DNA from 3 places in the Brevibacillus sp. HB2.2 genome. Region 1 is predicted to be linked to each of the others. Evidence: riboswitches for the same ligand, from Rfam matches in the RefSeq annotation. Region 1 holds a riboswitch; each other region holds the start of a gene.

Region 1 (3,280 bases):
CCACGTGTTGTGCTTCTTCGCATATTCGACCTCTTGCCGTACAGAAGGTGATAGCTCGTCCAACAGTTGATGCCAGTAGGCAGGAGGGTGCTCCATCGTGTGATGCAATTGGTCGTAGGTAGCGGCAGCGATTCCCAAGGCAGCTTCGAATAAAGGAGAATACGAGAGCTCAACCCGATAGGTTGTTCGTTCACTGCCAATGTTCAAAATCTTCATGTGATCATCCTTCCAGAATTTGTACATAATTATGTATTTTATAAAATACGAATTTTAAATTCAATATTTTTCGAACGAAATGAGAAAAGGAAAAGAAGAATCACAAATCTCTAGCCAAAGAGATCATGTGATTCTTCTTTCTGTAAAGATATAGTTAGCCGACCGTGGATAATTGCAACGCACGCTGTAGTGCTTGCTCCAGATCAGCGAGGATATCGTCGATCGCTTCTGTGCCGACTGAGAGACGTATAAGTCCCGGGGTCACTCCGGCTGCTGCCTGCTCCTCTTCTGTCATCTGCTGATGTGTTGTGCTCGCTGGATGAATGATAAGTGACTTGGAATCTCCGACATTTGCGAGATGGGAGAACAGCTTCACTGACTCGATTAATGTTTTTCCTGCCTCAACGCCACCGCGAATGCCAAAGGTCAGGATCGCGCCAGCACCTTTTGGCAAATATTTTTGGGCCAATTCACGCTGGGAGTCTGACTCCAATCCCGGATAACTCACCCACTCTACGGCAGAGTGATTGGCGAGAAACTGGGCTACTGCCAAGGCGTTCTGGCTATGCCGCTCGATGCGCAGATGCAGAGTTTCTAATCCTTGCAGGAACAAGAAGGAGTTAATCGGAGCGACTGCTGCTCCGATATCGCGCTGGAGCTGGACACGTGCCTTGATAATATAGGCAAGCGGACCGACTGCTTCTGTATAGACGACGCCATGGTAGCTTGGATCTGGAGTAGTCAGACCTGGGAATTTTCCGTTGTTCCAGTCGAATTTTCCTGAGTCTACGATGATACCGCCAATTGCTGTTCCGTGGCCGCCGATGAATTTGGTGGTGGAGTGCACGACGATATCAGCCCCGTGCTCAAAAGGACGGCACAAAATCGGAGTCGCAAAGGTGTTGTCCACGATCAACGGCACACCATTCTCGTGAGCGATATTGGCGATCGCCTCGATATCAGCGACATCAATACGCGGGTTGCCGATTGTCTCGCAAAACACGGCTTTTGTCTTTTCATTGATATAGGCCCGGAAATTTTCTGGATTGGATTGATCTGCAAAATGAACCTTGATACCGAGGCGGGGAAGAGTGTGGGCGAACAGGTTGTAGGTACCGCCGTAGAGGCTGCTGGAAGCGACAATCTCGTCACCCGCATGTGCAATATTTAAGATGGCGAATGTAATGGCAGCCTGCCCGGATGCGGTCGCGAGTGCACCAACACCACCTTCGAGCAGAGCAACACGCTTCTCGAATACATCCTGTGTGGGATTCATGATGCGTGTATAGATGTTCCCAAACTCTTTTAGGCCAAACAGGTTGGCTGCCTGCTCCGTATCGCGGAAAACATAGGAGGTCGTCTGATAGATCGGAACAGCACGTGAGCCTGTTACAGGGTCAACCTCCTGCCCACCGTGTACCGCAAGTGTTTCTGGCTTCCATTGTTGTTGATCGGACATGTCCATCTCTCCTTTTACTATAAGGGAATCAGCGAATAAAAAAACGGAGCATTCTCCTGAGAAGAAGAAGGCTCCGATCATGCACGGGCTTGTGTTCATCTCTCAGAATCACTGGATTCTGCAGGAATTGGCACCATGCAGCTAGTCTGCTGGTTGCCGGGCTTCGTAGGGCCTGTCCCTCCACCGCTCTTGATGAAAATAATTGTTGTCGTAATTGTATGAAAATAAATCCGTGCTGTCAATGTGGAATATACAGTTATCAGGGAGGTTTTTATGTATATATGAATGAAGGTGGCTTACTCATGCCATTAATTTGTAACGGTTTTGTCTCAAGCTGTTCACATCCCGTGTGGCTACTGCCGCAGCGAAATAGGAGATAATGGTAGAAAATAGGGAGCATCAATGCAGGGTGAAGCCAAGTGCTCCTCGCGTTAGAAAAGTAAAAAAGCGTGTGATATCATGGAGGTGGTTACAACTGATCTGATCGTACATATAGGAGGATAAATAGCGATGAGCCATGGAGTAAAGGAAATGACACCACAAGAGCTGTTGGAAAAGCTGGAAGCCAAAGAGGAACTGCAAGTCATTGATGTACGTGAAGTGGATGAGTGGAATGCAGGTCACATTAAAGAGGCAAAGCTGATCCCACTTGGCTTTTTGCCACATCGTATCGATGAGCTGGATAAGAACATTCCGATTGTGATGGTTTGCCGCAGTGGTGCCAGAAGCAATACAGCTACAGAGTATTTGAGTGCACAAGGGTATGACGTGGCGAATATGGTTGGCGGCATGCTCGCATGGCCAGGTGAAGTGGAACAATAAACGAGATAGAAACAGTGTGAATGCCTCCCGTGTGTAATCAGGAGGCATCACACATGGGACAAGCAGGGAGGAAGCAACCGATGAGTGAAGGAGCACAATTGCAGCAGGAATCTGCAATGAAGAAACATTGGTTTCCTGTGTTAGCTGGTATTATCATTTTAGCTATCGTCGGAGTATTTGGTTATAATTACATGACAAAAGAGAAGATCGAGGTATTGAAGCCGATTGCAGACTTCACCTTAGACAACAGTGACGGAACAACCTATACATTTCATTCAAGTGCTGGCAAGGTACGACTGGTAGAGTTTATGTTTACCAAGTGCCCGGATATTTGTCCGGCGACTACGTTTAACATGGCCAAGCTGCAAGATCAGTTGAAGGAAAAGGGACTGTTCGGAGACAAAGTGGAGTTTGTTTCCATTTCCTTTGACCCTGATAACGATACACCGGAAGTCTTGCAGGAGTATGCAGCCAAGTTCAAGGCAGATCAGAGTGGCTGGAAGTTCCTGCGTGGGGACGCTCAGGCTGTAGAGAAAGTAACGAAGGATTTTGGTCTGATGGTCATTAAGGAGCCAGATGGTTCTTATTCCCACACGGCTCGCATGTTCCTTGTGGATGGAGAGGGAAACATGCGTCGCGCGTACGGGATGGCAGCTAACATGGAACTGGAAGTCATGATGAAAGAGATGGTACAGCTCGCTGACTAGCGGGTCTCCTCATAGAAGATGTTTACGACCTCTTCTGTTTGATTCACGAATTCAATATGAACGAGTAACGCCCACC
Region 2 (3,280 bases), on a different contig from region 1:
CTGGTCCGCCAGTATGTTTTCGGCGACACTCAAATACGGGATCAAGGCGGTGTCTACTTCCTGATATACACATTGAATGCCCTGTGCTTTGGCGTCCTGCGGAGATTGAATCGACACGGCCTGTCCATCGATGGTGATCGTACCGCCATCTGCCTGATACGCTCCCGTGAGAATTTTCATCAGGGTACTCTTTCCCGCACCATTGGCTCCGAGCAGTGCGTGAACCTCTCCTGCGCGCACCTCAAAATCGACGGATCGCAGGGCAGGAACCCCAGAAAACTGCTTCTCCATCCCTTTCATCTGCAATGTGGACATTTTTCACACCTCCTGTTAACCTGCGTGTTCCCACCTCTATAAGGAAAAATCCCGTTGACGGATACAGCTCAACGGGAAAAGCCAATTTGGTTCTTACTTGCCCCACTCTTGTACGTATTGGGACAGGTCGCCCATCGTTACTTTTTTATCCTTCGGCAGGTCTTCTTGTTTCACCAGCACTGGGTTCAGCTTCACGTTGTCTGGCACTTGCTCGCCTTTGATTTTTTGGAACACGGTTTGGGCATGGATGCGTCCGATATTGGATGGGTCTACCGCTGCCGTCGCTGCCCACGGAGAGTTTTCTGCCTGGATCATTTGCAGATCCTCATCGCTCAAATCGATGGAGTATACTTTGATTTCCGTACGTCCTGCTTGTTGGATGGCACGTGTCGCCCCTTTGGCAAATTCATCCCAAGCTGCCCATACTGCTGTGATGTCGCCTTTATTCGGATACTTTTTCAAGATCGCTTCCATCTGCGTTTGTGTATCGAGAGCCGTATTGTTGGTAGCAGAACCGAATGCCGCAATTTCTTTCAAGTCCGGGTATTTCTTCTGGAAAGCTTCGTACGTCACTTGGCGTTTTTCCATTGGCGCAAAGCCAGCTACCCAAACTTTTACGATGTTGCCTTTGCCGTTTGTATCTGCCGCCAGCTTTTCCAGGCTCAGCTCTGCCAACTTGTTGTCATCCTGCGCCACAACTGGCACACCCGGAATGTTGATGTCTGTATCAAACAGGACAACCGGGATTTTTTTATCCACGGCCTTTTGCGTGCCCTGCTGCAACGCTTCTGCCGTACCATGGTCGATCAGAATGCCATCAAACCTTTGGTTCACAGCAGCATCGAGGTTGGACGCCATTTTTGCCAGATCAGTATCTGCGTTGAATACGGTCAACTCGCCCCCGTTTTTCTCCACCTCTTTCTTCACGCCATTGATGTATTGAGCGGAGAACGTCCCTACGTTTTGGCGCATGATCAGTGCGATTCTCTTTGCCTTCTCTCCGGAAGCACCGCCGTTTGTGCTGCCGGTTCCTGTTGTTGCCCCACTGCCGCATGCCGTCACGAGAACAGAAGCTACCAAAACAAGTGATGTGATCAGACCGAGTTTCTTTTTCATTGAGATGCTCCCCCTTTTTTCTTTTACAAAACTTTTGAGAAAAGCAAAAAATCCTCTTTCACAGAGAAAGAGGACAAAAATCGACAAGATTCTCGCCTCTTATCTGTCAGGTATTCTACCTGTTGGAGTTAGCACCTTGGCTCGAAAGAACGGATTCTCTCGTGCTAGGTTGCCGGGCTTCATAGGGCCATTCCCTCAGCCTTCTCTTGATAAGAGTAGTTTCTATTTTCAAAACGTTTGTATAAGTATATACAGAATATAATCTGGCAATTACCTATCTGTCAACTAGGTTTACCGAAAGAATTTTCTTGATAAATATTCCAGTTTCTTCTGTAACATCAAGAGGGATTTTGTTGTGTCTTGTCGAATTATCGTAGATTGATACAAGCCTAGCAAATATTTGCGATGGGGATGCTACATGAGTCTATTAAAAGAAGTTATTCTTCAATGGTTTTTCGCCATTATCCCGTTTGTGTTTTTCAACATTTATTACCGTGACAAAATGAGGAACTACAGCCGTTCCTTTATTGCCATCACCAGCTCAGCCTGCATGTTTCTCGCGATGACCTTCGCCCCAAGTGTCACGAATGGCATGTTTTTTGATATCCGACATGTCATCATATTTTTCGGACTAGTTTATGGCGGAATCGAGATTGCCTTGCTCCTTCTGATTGAAGCCTTGGTTTATCGGTACTACCTTGGTGGCGAAGGAACATGGGTTGCCTTGCTGATCCTTACAGTCAATTTTGTCTTGTCACTCTTTTTGTATCGACACTACAAAGCCAGTTATCGGAAAACACTGTATCTTTTTATGACGAGTGCGATTTTTTCTACGGTTGCTTTAGGGACTACTTATTACTTTTTTCCCACGTATGTAACCCAACACCTCGTTTACTACACCATAGCGATTCCTATTCAAAACTTTTTCGGCCTCTGGTTATTAATGTCGCTTTTCAGCAAATGCGTTTCGGATAAGGAGCTGTTTATCCGCCACGCGCAAAACGAAAAAATCCAGACGATGAGCCATGTTGCTGCATCGCTTGCACACGAGGTTCGCAATCCGCTGACAGCAGTCAAAGGCTTTTTGAAATTAATACAGGAATGTCCGGAAAATTTGGTAAAAGTCGATCAATACATTCGCATCAGTCTCGATGAAGTTCAACGCACAGAAGCCATTTTGACCGAGTACCTTGCGATTTCCAAGCCGCTCAAGGAACGACATGAGATCATTAATCTTAGCGAGCATTTGCATGCCATCCGCGAGGTGATGCTCCCCTTTGCCAATATGCATAACGTGGAGCTTACGCTGCAAGACTTTGAGAGACCTGTGACGATCAAGGCCAATCCAGACGAGTTCAAGCAAGTGTTGGTGAATTTCATCAAAAATGCGATCGAGGCGTGCTCGGATATTTCGGACGGAAAAGTCTCCCTGGACTTGCTCATCGAGCGAAACAAAGCCCTGTTGGTCATCAAGGATAACGGTGTCGGCATGGATGCAGGACAGATTAGCCGTCTCGGAACGATTTACTTTTCTACGAAAACAACTGGGACCGGCCTTGGATTGACGTATTCCTATCATGTCATTCATGCGATTGGCGGAACGGTCAATGTATCAAGTAAACCACGAGTAGGAACCAAGTTCACCATTATGCTCCCGTATAAGGCACAGTGACTTCATGCAATTTTGCAGAGGGACTGTGCCTTTTTCCATTCGGTCGCTAATGATGCAACGGGGGTATAGCCAAATCAATCTCTGCCAGGTCAAAAATATCTTTTTCTCGAAGCATTTGGAGGACATTATCGAGCGAGTAGCGGATTTTTTTCAAGTTTTTGATGTGAAAAGCCCCGT
Region 3 (3,280 bases), on a different contig from region 1:
AATTAACACATTTTAACGAACAAAATCGAGCGCGGATGGTAGACGTGTCTGAGAAGGACGTCACAAAACGGGTGGCTGTAGCCGAGAGCCAAGTCAGCATGAAACCCGAAACCCTCGCCCGAATCCGCGAAGGTCGAATCGAAAAGGGCGATGTACTCGCCGTAGCGCAGGTAGCAGGTGTCATGGCTGCCAAAAAAACGTGGGAAATCATCCCGATGTGTCATCCGCTGCCATTGACTGGCATCGACATACAGTTTGCTTTTGTAGACGAAACGACGCTTGCGATTACAGGAACCGTGAAGACGACAGGGAAAACAGGCGTCGAGATGGAGGCTTTGACCGCTGTAAGCGTAGCGGCTTTGACGGTGTATGACATGTGCAAAGCCATGGATAAAGAAATGATTATCGGTCCGACCAGTCTGCAATCCAAAACAGGCGGAAAAAGCGGCGATTTCCATCGGGGAGAGAAGTAAGCCATGAGGCAAAAGTGGGAATCTTATCCGAGCAGCATTCGTTTATTGGCGATTGCTGCCGTCATTTTTTCTACCGGAATGGCATGTATTTGGCCGCTGGTCACGATTTATATTCATAACCATCTCGGAAAGCCGCTGACTGTAGCCGGCTTCTTGTTGCTTTTAAATCAAGGCGCATTCTTGATCGGGAGTATTGTCGGCGGGATGCTGTTTGACCGCTGGGGCAAAATGCGCACCATCATTGTCGGTTCCATCGGCGTTATCCTAATTTCGCTCGGTTTAGGTGCTACGCAGGATTTTACGATTTATGTTGTGTTGCTTCTCTTGAATGGACTGTTTTATGGATTACTTTCTCCTGTGATGAATGCATTGGCCGTCGTTTTGTGGCCGGACGGAGGACGTAAAGGAATCAATCTGATTTATGTCACTCTCAATGTGGGGGTAGCTGCCGGTTCTGCGTTGGGTGGCTTCTTGGCCAGTGTGTCATTTGCCTGGACGTTTTTCGGCAATGCCATCTCACAAGTGATCGTCCTCGCTATGTTCCTACTCATTTTGCCGCGCCAGTTAAAAATGGTGGAACAACAACGCCAAAACTCGACGACTGGACAAAGCATGCCTGAGCAAGCAACTGATGATGTGCTGCGACAATCACAGCAAGAGCCAAAGGTGGTATGGGGAGCCTTGCTGCTATTATGCGGGGGGCTATTAATTAGCTGGATTGTGTATGTACAATGGACAACGGTGCTGTCAACCTATATGCAATCCTTGGGCATTTCCCTCCGTCAATACAGTCTGTTGTGGACGCTGAACGGCGGCTTGATCCTGTTTGGTCAGCCATTGATTGCCTGGGTCATTCGACGCTTTGCCCGAACGCTAAAAGCCCAAATGCTCTTGGGCGCCTATATTTTTGCCTTGTCGATGCTGATTTTGTCGCAATCAACGGCTTATGCAGGCTTTGTGGCGGGGATGTTCATCATGACGCTGGGCGAAATGCTCGTGTGGCCAGCGGTGCCAGCAGTTGCTGCACAGTTTACGCCAGAGGGACGAGAAGGCTTCATTCAAGGGCTGATTGCGGGGACTGGATCAGCTGGGCGGATGCTTGGACCACTGCTCGGCGCATTCATCTTCCAATCGATTCACGCGCAGGGACTATTGTTCGTGATGGCAGGCTTGTGTCTGTTGTCTGTTGCATTCTTCGCCTTCCACACCTCTTTTCATAAAAGAAGGCATCACGTGCCGGTACAGAATCAAGCATCTTGACACGATTTGCGTGCTCAAGTAGTATGATATAGACGAAAAAACAGTATATTCCGTGTGTTTGACTTATTCAGAGAGGTGGAGGGACTGGCCCTATGAAGCCCGGCAGCGGATCTGTTCCATGTATGGACAGATGCTGTGCCAATTCCAGCAGGATTTTTTCCTGACAGATAAGGACGTGACCAAGCTGATCTCCCCCTTTTTCTGTATGGAAAAAGGGGGTTTTACTGTATTGGCCCAAGAAAGGAATGGAAGAAAGATGCGCATTCAACCCGCCGATATGATTGATCGACTCCCTACCCAGTTTTTTGCGACCCTGGTGGCAAAAGTAAACAAGGTCATTGCGCAAGGCCATGACGTCATTAACCTGGGGCAGGGCAATCCCGATTTGCCGACACCGCCGCATATTATTGAAGAATTACAGGCGCAAGCGGCACAACCACTCCATCACAAATATCCGCCTTTTCAGGGACGCATGGAACTGAAGCAGGCAGTAGCTCATTGGTATAAGCAAGAATTTGATGTGGACCTCGATCCGGAGGAAGAAGTAGCGATTTTGTTTGGCAGTAAAACCGGACTCGTAGAGATTTGCCAAGTACTCATGAATGCAGGCGATGTTGCACTGGTTCCAGACCCAGGCTATCCGGATTATTGGTCGGGGGTTGCTGTTGTCAACGGACGGATGGTCATGATGCCGTTGAAGGCGGAAAATGACTTCTTGCCAGACTACAGCCAGCTGTCCCAGGCTGATTTGGATCGAGCCAAACTGATGTTTCTCAACTATCCGAACAATCCGACAGCAGTCAACGCACCACTTGAGTTCTATGAGGAAACCATTCGTTTTGCCCGAAAACATGAAATCGTCGTCTGCCACGACTTCGCCTACGGGGCGATCAGCTATGACGGGAAAAAGCCGGTCAGCTTCATGCAGGTTCCAGGTGCAAAAGAAGTGGGTGTAGAATTTTATACCTTGTCCAAAACGTACAACATGGCAGGCTGGCGAGTAGGTGCCATGGTAGGTAATCGCGAGCTGGTTCGTCTGATTAACCTCATTCAGGACCATTACTTCGTCAGTCTGTTCGGTGCAGTACAGATGGCGGCAGCCAAAGCGATGACGGATTCGCAACAGTGCGTCCGCGATCTCGTCACTGTCTACGAAAGCCGCCGCAATGCCTTGTACTCCAATCTGCATCGGATTGGCTGGCAGGCTCCGCCATCTCAAGGTTCGTTTTTTGCTTGGCTTCCTGTTCCAAACGGCTTCACATCTGTGGAGTTCTCTGACCTACTTTTGGAAAAAGCGCATGTCGTCGTAGCGCCAGGAAATGGCTTTGGCCCGACAGGTGAGGGTTATGTGAGAGCAGCTTTGTTATCCAATGAAGAGCGTCTCGCGGAAGCGGTTCAGCGGATTGAGCGGTTAGGGTTATTTACAAAAACAAAATAAACGCGAGGCAAATTGGCCACACTACCGTATAGATGGAGTGTGGCTTTTTTCTTCTAGAATAAAAATCATTCTCATTATTGACAGATAATGATTTTCATTATACGATGTC

What was found. A riboswitch is a leader RNA that binds a small molecule or an ion and turns the genes downstream of it on or off. The one in region 1 is predicted to bind S-adenosylmethionine.
Region 2: it holds a riboswitch for S-adenosylmethionine, as region 1 does, so the genes downstream of both, HP401_RS04485 (sugar ABC transporter substrate-binding protein) here and HP401_RS28065 (homocysteine synthase) in region 1, are expected to answer to the same signal.
Region 3: it holds a riboswitch for S-adenosylmethionine, as region 1 does, so the genes downstream of both, HP401_RS14485 (pyridoxal phosphate-dependent aminotransferase) here and HP401_RS28065 (homocysteine synthase) in region 1, are expected to answer to the same signal.

What each region holds. Positions count from the first base shown of each region.
Region 1 is NZ_JABSUV010000061.1:3,598-6,877, reverse strand. It holds gene HP401_RS28070 (ArsR/SmtB family transcription factor) at 1-216, opposite strand, end outside; gene HP401_RS28065 (homocysteine synthase) at 371-1,675, opposite strand; SAM riboswitch class I at 1,768-1,874, opposite strand; gene HP401_RS28060 (rhodanese-like domain-containing protein) at 2,186-2,497, shown strand; gene HP401_RS28055 (SCO family protein) at 2,551-3,204, shown strand; gene HP401_RS28050 (YqzG/YhdC family protein) at 3,201-3,280, opposite strand, start outside.
Region 2 is NZ_JABSUV010000004.1:185,988-189,267, reverse strand. It holds gene HP401_RS04490 (sugar ABC transporter ATP-binding protein) at 1-315, opposite strand, end outside; gene HP401_RS04485 (sugar ABC transporter substrate-binding protein) at 409-1,431, opposite strand; SAM riboswitch class I at 1,528-1,647, opposite strand; gene HP401_RS04480 (ATP-binding protein) at 1,850-3,103, shown strand; partial or broken gene HP401_RS04475 (YetF domain-containing protein) at 3,168-3,280, opposite strand, start outside.
Region 3 is NZ_JABSUV010000017.1:70,653-73,932, reverse strand. It holds gene moaC (cyclic pyranopterin monophosphate synthase MoaC) at 1-473, shown strand, start outside; gene HP401_RS14490 (MFS transporter) at 477-1,733, shown strand; SAM riboswitch class I at 1,794-1,907, shown strand; gene HP401_RS14485 (pyridoxal phosphate-dependent aminotransferase) at 1,990-3,171, shown strand.